Regions from separate parts of the Micromonospora sp. B9E7 genome, predicted to be linked through region 1. Evidence: predicted binding sites of a transcription regulator. Region 1 holds the regulator's gene; the other holds the start of a gene.
What was found. The regulator HrcA, encoded in region 1, represses chaperone genes, less so after heat shock. The targets are predictions, from matches to a motif close to GGTTNGCACNCTCNNNNNGAGNGTGCNAACC.
Positions count from the first base shown of each region.

Region 2: the regulator HrcA is predicted to act here: its motif matches at 1,479-1,509, upstream of groL (chaperonin GroEL).

Region 1 is NZ_JBDPLX010000002.1:475,223-478,750, forward strand. Features, by position in the region: gene dnaJ (molecular chaperone DnaJ) at 1-702, opposite strand, end outside; gene hrcA (heat-inducible transcriptional repressor HrcA) at 774-1,796, opposite strand; gene ABGB10_RS04910 (DUF4870 domain-containing protein) at 2,022-2,651, shown strand; gene hemW (radical SAM family heme chaperone HemW) at 2,688-3,528, opposite strand, start outside.
Region 2 is NZ_JBDPLX010000010.1:200,451-203,978, forward strand. Features, by position in the region: gene ABGB10_RS18725 (cold-shock protein) at 1-139, shown strand, start outside; gene ABGB10_RS18730 (hypothetical protein) at 235-1,431, shown strand; gene groL (chaperonin GroEL) at 1,704-3,326, shown strand; gene ABGB10_RS18740 (hypothetical protein) at 3,383-3,528, opposite strand, start outside.

The sequences.
Region 1 (3,528 bases):
GATCCGCATGCCGTCCTCGACGCCGGCCGGGATCTTGACGGTCAGCGAGCGGCGGGTACGGACCCGGCCGTCGCCGGCGCAGGTGGGGCACGGGTGCGGGATGGTGGTGCCGTAGCCCTGGCACACGGTGCACGGCCGGGCGGAGACCACCTGGCCGAGGAAGGTGCGCTGCACCGACTGCACCTCGCCCCGACCGGCACACGCCTCGCAGGTCGCCAGGTGGGTGCCGGCGGCCGTGCCGGCGCCGGAGCAGGTGGTGCAGAGCACGGCGGTGTCGACCGTGATCGGCGCCTCGACGCCGAACGCCGTCTCGTGCAGGTCGAGTTCGAGCCGCAGGATCGCGTCGGCGCCCGGTCGGGTACGCGGACGCGGGCCACGGGCGTTGCCACCGGCACCGCCGAAGAAGGCGTCCATGATGTCCTGGAAACCGACGAACGGGCCGGCGCCGCCCGGGCCCCCGGGGCCTCCGGCACCGCCGCCGCCCGGGGCGAGCGGGTCGCCACCCAGGTCGACGATCTGCCGCTTCCGGTCGTCCGAGAGGACCTCGTACGCGGCGTTGATGTCCTTGAACTTCTCCTGAGCCTCCGGGTCCGGATTGACGTCCGGGTGGAACTGGCGCGCCAGCTTGCGGTAGGCGCGCTTGATCTCGTCATCGGAGGCTTCCCGGCTCACACCGAGAATGCCGTAGTAGTCCCTGGCCACTGCGTTCCGTGTCCTCATGTTCGTCTCGCGTTGCGCCGATCCGGCTGCCGCCGGCCGTCGGCCCTGACTGGTCAGTTCTGGGCCAGCAACTCGCCCACGTAGCGTGCCACGGCGCGCACCGTGGCGATGTTGCCGGGGTAGTCCATCCGGGTGGGCCCCAGCACCCCCAGACCACCGACGATCGTCGCGCCCGGACCGTAGCCGGTGCTGACCACCGAGGCGGCCCGCAGGTTGTCGAACTCGTTCTCGTCGCCGATCAGCACCCGGGTCGTGCTCGGCTCGGTCTCGCCGATGAGCTTGAGGAGCACGACCTCCTCCTCCAGTGCCTCGAGGATCGGCCGCAGGGAACCCTGGAAGTCGAGCAGGCCACCCCGGGTGAGGTTCGCGGTGCCGGCGAGCGCGATCCGCTCCTCGTGCCGCTCGACGAGCGTCTCCAGCAGGACGGTGGCGAGCGTGGTCATGGTCGGGCGCAGCAGGGTCGGCGCTTCCTCGACCAGCGCCTGCACCAGCGGCGGCGTCTCGGACAGCCGGGCGTTGGCGAGCTTCTCGTTGATCAGTCGGCGTAGGTCGGTGACGTCGTCGGCGGACACCGGCCCGGGCAACTCCACCAACCGCTGCTCCACCCGCCCGGTGTCGGCGATCATGACGAGCATCAGCCGGGTGGTGGAGATCGGCACCAGTTCCAGGTGCCGCACCGAGGAGCGGGCCAGGCTCGGGTACTGCACGACCGCCACCTGGCGGGTCAGCTGGGCGAGCAACCGCACTGTGCGGTGCACCACGTCGTCGAGGTCGACCGCGCCGACCAGGAAGCGCTCGATGGCCCGACGCTCGGCCGGGCTGAGCGGCTTGACCCGGGACAACCGGTCGACGAACAGTCGGTAGCCACGGTCGGTGGGCACCCGGCCGGCACTGGTGTGCGGCTGCCGGATGTAGCCCTCCTCCTCCAGCACGGCCATGTCGTTGCGGACGGTGGCCGGGGAGACCCCGAGCTGGTGCCGCTCGACCAGCGCCTTGCTGCCGACCGGCTCCTGGGTGGAGACGTAGTCCTCAACGATCGCGCGGAGCACGGCGAGTTTCCGGTCGTCGAGACCCATCCCCGCACCTCCTGATCGCTCGTCGGCCGCCGGCTCCCTGGGCCGGCCGGGCCGTCCTGGCACTCGACTGTAGCGAGTGCCAGTCTACGTCGGCGTGCCCGCCGGCGCGATGATCAACGACGGCCCGTCGGTGCGGCCCGCGCCACCCCGCCGGACCAATCGGCCCACATCGCCGGGCGGTGTTGCTCTGGTGCGGCGTTGCCAGGTGCCCCTACCGTGACATCCATGACTGAACCTCCTCGCCCTCCCGGCGCGGGTGACCCCGGCAACTACCCGCCGGAGCCGACCTCCCCGGGTTCGTACCCGTCGGCCGAGCCACCCACCGCACCACTGTCCGGGGCACCCGGCCCGGGCGGCTATCCCCCGGCCGGTGGCTATCCGCCGCCCACCGGTGACCAACCGCCGTCAGGCGGCTACCCTCCGGCGGGAGGCTACCCCCCGCCCGGGGGCTATCCCCCGCCCGGCGGCTACCCGACCGGTGGGGCCTACGGCGGCCCCGGCGGCGGCTACGCCAACAGCGAGGACAAGACCTGGGCGCTGGTCGCGCACTTCGGCGGTGCCGCCGGCATGATCATCAGCGGCGGTGTGCTCGGCTGGATCGCCCCGCTGGTGGCGATGCTGGTCCGCGGCAACCAGTCCCCGACCGTGCGGGCGCACGCCGTGGCGGCGCTCAACTTCCAGCTCATCTGGTCGATCGTCGGCCTGGTCGGCTGGGTGTTGTCCTGCATCCTGATCGGCTTCATCGGGGTCATCGCGGCCGTCGTCCTCGGCGCCGTGTTCGGCATCCTGGCCGGGATCAAGGCCAACGAGGGGCAGTTCTACCGCTACCCGCTCTCGGCGAGCTTCATCAAGTGACCTCGGGCCGGCCGCTCCCCCGGCCGGCCCGCCCGCTCAGGGCAGCAGGTCGCGCACGACCGCGTCGGCGAGCAGCCGCCCGCGCAGGGTGAGCACCGCTCGGCCGGCCGCGTACTCCTCGGCTGCCAGCAGGCCGTTGGCCAGCGCCCGCTCGGCGCCGGCCCGGCCGCTGGCGTCGAGCACCGCCAACGGGAGGCCGCTGGCGAGCCGCAGCCGGAGCATCACGTCCTCCATGTGCGCCTCGTCGGCGGTGAGCACCTCCCGGGCCAGGCCGGGGGACGCTCCGGCGGCCAACCGCTGGGCGTACGTCGAGGGGTGTTTGACGTTCCACCAGCGCACCCCACCGACGTGGCTGTGCGCCCCCGGCCCCAGCCCCCACCAGTCCGCGCCGGTCCAGTAGAGCAGGTTGTGCCGGCACCGGGCCTCGTCGGTGCTGGCCCAGTTGGAGACCTCGTACCAGGAGAGCCCGGCCGCGTCGAGGGCGGCCTCCGCGGCCAGGTAGCGGTCCGCGGCGACGTCGTCACTGGGGTACGCCAGTTCGCCGCGTCGCATCCGGGCGGCGAGCCGGGTGCCGTCCTCGACGATCAGGGCGTACGCGCTGACGTGGTCCACTCCGGCGGCGACCACCTGCTCCAACGAGGCGGCGAAGTCCTCGGCCCGCTCCCCCGGCGTCCCGTAGATCAGGTCCAGGTTGACGTGCTCGAACCCGGCGTCGCGGGCTTCCAGCGCGGCGGCGGTGGCCCGGCCGGCGCTGTGTTTGCGGTCCAGGATCGCCAGCACCCCCGGCGACGCGGACTGCATGCCCAGCGAGATCCGGGTGTAGCCGGCGGCCCGCAGCAGCTTCAACGATTCCGGGGTGACCGATTCCGGGTTGGCC
Region 2 (3,528 bases), on a different contig from region 1:
CGGTCAGGACGTGTTCGTCCACTTCTCCGCGATCGAGATGGACGGCTACAAGGCGTTGGAGGACGGTCAGCGGGTGGAGTTCGAGATCGCGCAGGGCCAGAAGGGCCCGCAGGCGGAGCGCGTACGCGTGATCGGCTGAATCTCCCGCACCGAACGGCCCGCGCGTCGGGGCTGCGGCACGGGCGTGCAACCGGGAAGATCGTGAACCGTTCCAGCCAATGCTGAGGAGCGTTCATGACCGACCAGCCACCCTCGTCCACCCCACCCTCCGGGCCGGGTGAGCCGGGCCCATCCGACCCGCCCCAGAGCCAACCCGGCCCCGCCGGTCCGCCGCCGGGTGCGGAGCCAGGCGTACCGCCGGTCGGTCCGCCGCCAGGGTGGGGCTCCACGCAGGGTGCCTGGGGTACGGGTGGTCCGCCGCCGGGTGGCGACCCCGCCCAGGGTGCCTGGGGTGCGGGTGGTCCGCCGCCACAGGGCTGGGTGTTTCCGCCCACCGGGGGCTACCCGCCCGGGGCGGGTCCCTATGGTGGGCAGCCCTGGTATCCAGGGCCGCCGGGTGGGTGGTACCCGCCCGGTTACGGGTTCGACCCGAACGATCCCCTGGTCACGCCGCCCGGTGCCGGCATCGGCGGCTGGTTCAACAGGTGCGGGGGAGCGCTGCGCCGGGGCTGGCGGCAGTTGGTGCCCATCATGCTGCTCACCCAGGTGTTGCCCGCGGCGGTGCTGTCGGTGATCTCTCTCGGGCTGGACCCGTCGGCGAATTGGGCTGTCGATGCCGAGACGAATCCGACCGCCGCGCTGCCGGACAACTTCGTCGCCGACCTGGTGGGCCTCCTGGCCGTGCTGGTCGGCGGGAGCCTGGTGATCGGCCTGGTGCAGGCCGTCGGGTGGGCCGCCGGCAGTTGGGTGATCACCCGGCAGGCCGTCGGTCAACCGGCCAGCCTCGACTCCGCGCTGCGCTACGGCCTCCGTCGGGCGCTCGGGCTGTGGGGCTGGACCCTGCTGGTCAGTCTGCTCATCGGCATCGGTTTCTGCTTCTGCGTACTGCCGGGCATCTACCTGGCGTTCGCGCTGAGCATGGCCGGCCCGGTGTACCTCTTCGAGCGCCACAACCCGATCGGCCGGTCGTTCCGGATGTTCCACGACCGGCTCGGCCTGCTGCTCGGTCGGGTGGCCCTGGTGGCCCTCGCGGTGATCGTGGTCAGTTTTGTCGCCAGCGCTCTGGAAGGGGTCGGCACCTCCGCATTCGGTACGGATCCCTTCGCTTCGGCGGGCACCGCGATCGGCGCGGTGGTGGTGATCGGGGTCACCGCGGTGCTGGCCCTGCCGGCTCACCTCGCCCAGATGATCGGTCTGTTGCTGACGTACACCGAGCAGCGCGCCCATGAGGCGCCGGTGAACGCTGCCGGACTGGCTGCGGAACTCGGCTGAGCGGCCTCATCGTGCTTGCACTCGGCAGGGGAGAGTGCTAAACAAGTCATTGGCACTCGCATACCGTGAGTGCCAATGGTCGGGACGGTGGGGCCAGGTTGCACCGGCGTGGAGACGCCGGGGCGGCACATGGCCGGTCGTCGCGGGCTATCCGGCCCGGCCGAAGGACGTCGTCGTCGCCAGGTGGCGACGTCCCAAGGTGCGTACACCAGGCGGCCCATCCGAGGCACACATCTCGGGTGGCCCGTGAGTGTCCAGGAGGACAACGCCGTATGGCCAAGATGATCGCGTTCGACGAAGAGGCGCGCCGCGGCCTCGAGCGGGGCATGAACCAGCTCGCCGACGCCGTGAAGGTGACGCTCGGCCCCAAGGGCCGCAACGTCGTGCTCGAGAAGAAGTGGGGTGCCCCCACCATCACCAACGATGGTGTGAGCATCGCCAAGGAGATCGAGCTCGAGGACCCGTACGAGAAGATCGGCGCTGAGCTGGTCAAGGAGGTCGCCAAGAAGACCGACGACGTTGCCGGTGACGGCACGACGACGGCGACCGTCCTGGCCCAGGCCCTGGTTCGCGAGGGCCTGCGCAACGTGGCCGCCGGCGCCAACCCGATGGCCCTGAAGCGGGGCATCGAGGCCGCGGTCGCGAGCGTCTCGGAGGAGCTGTCCAAGCTCGCCAAGGACGTCGAGACCAAGGAGCAGATCGCCTCCACCGCCTCCATCTCCGCTGGCGACAGCACCGTCGGCGAGATCATCGCCGAGGCGATGGACAAGGTCGGCAAGGAAGGCGTCATCACCGTCGAGGAGAGCAACACCTTCGGGCTGGAGCTGGAGCTCACCGAGGGTATGCGCTTCGACAAGGGCTACATCTCGGCCTACTTCATGACCGACCCGGAGCGTATGGAGGCCGTCTTCGACGACCCGTACATCCTGATCGCCAACAGCAAGATCTCGTCGGTGAAGGACCTGCTCCCGATCCTGGAGAAGGTCATGCAGTCGGGCAAGCCGCTGCTGATCATCGCCGAGGACCTGGAGGGCGAGGCTCTCGCCACCCTGGTGGTCAACAAGGTCCGTGGCACCTTCAAGTCGGTCGCCGTCAAGGCGCCGGGCTTCGGTGACCGCCGCAAGGCCATGCTGACCGACATCGCCATCCTCGCCGGTGGCCAGGTCATCAGCGAGGAGGTCGGCCTCAAGCTCGACGCCGCCAGCCTCGACATGCTGGGCCGCGCCCGCAAGGTCGTGGTGACCAAGGACGAGACCACCATCGTCGACGGTGCCGGTGACGCCGAGCAGATCCAGGGCCGGGTCAACCAGATTCGGGCCGAGATCGACAAGAGCGACTCCGACTACGACCGGGAGAAGCTGCAGGAGCGGCTGGCCAAGCTGGCCGGCGGCGTTGCGGTCATCAAGGTCGGCGCGGCCACCGAGGTCGAGCTCAAGGAGCGCAAGCACCGCATCGAGGACGCCGTTCGCAACGCGAAGGCCGCCGTCGAGGAGGGCATCGTCCCGGGTGGTGGCGTCGCGCTGGTCCAGGCCGGCAAGACCGCCTTCGACAAGCTCGACCTGGTCGGCGACGAGGCGACCGGCGCGAACATCGTCAAGGTCGCGCTGGACGCCCCGCTGCGGCAGATCGCCGTCAACGCCGGCCTCGAGGGCGGCGTCGTGGTGGAGAAGGTCCGTAACCTCGAGTCGGGTCACGGCCTCAACGCCGCCAACGGTGAGTACGTCGACCTGCTGGCCGCGGGCATCATCGACCCGGCCAAGGTGACGCGCTCCGCGCTGCAGAACGCCGCTTCCATCGCGGCGCTGTTCCTCACCACCGAGGCCGTTGTCGCGGACAAGCCGGAGAAGACCCCGGCTGCCCCGGCTGGCCCGGGTGGCGGGGACATGGACTTCTGAGTCCAGTTCCGACACCGAACGGGGCGGGCCGCTGACGCGGTCCGCCCCGTTCGTCGTCAGGTCGGTAGTGGGCGCTGGTTGCGCCGTTTCTGCGCCCGGTCGTACGGCGGAAGCAGTTGGATCGGGGCGTCCACCATCTCGCGCGACTCCTCGACCGTCGACGGCTCCCCGTCGGTGGTCATCTCGGCGAGTTGCTCGGCAT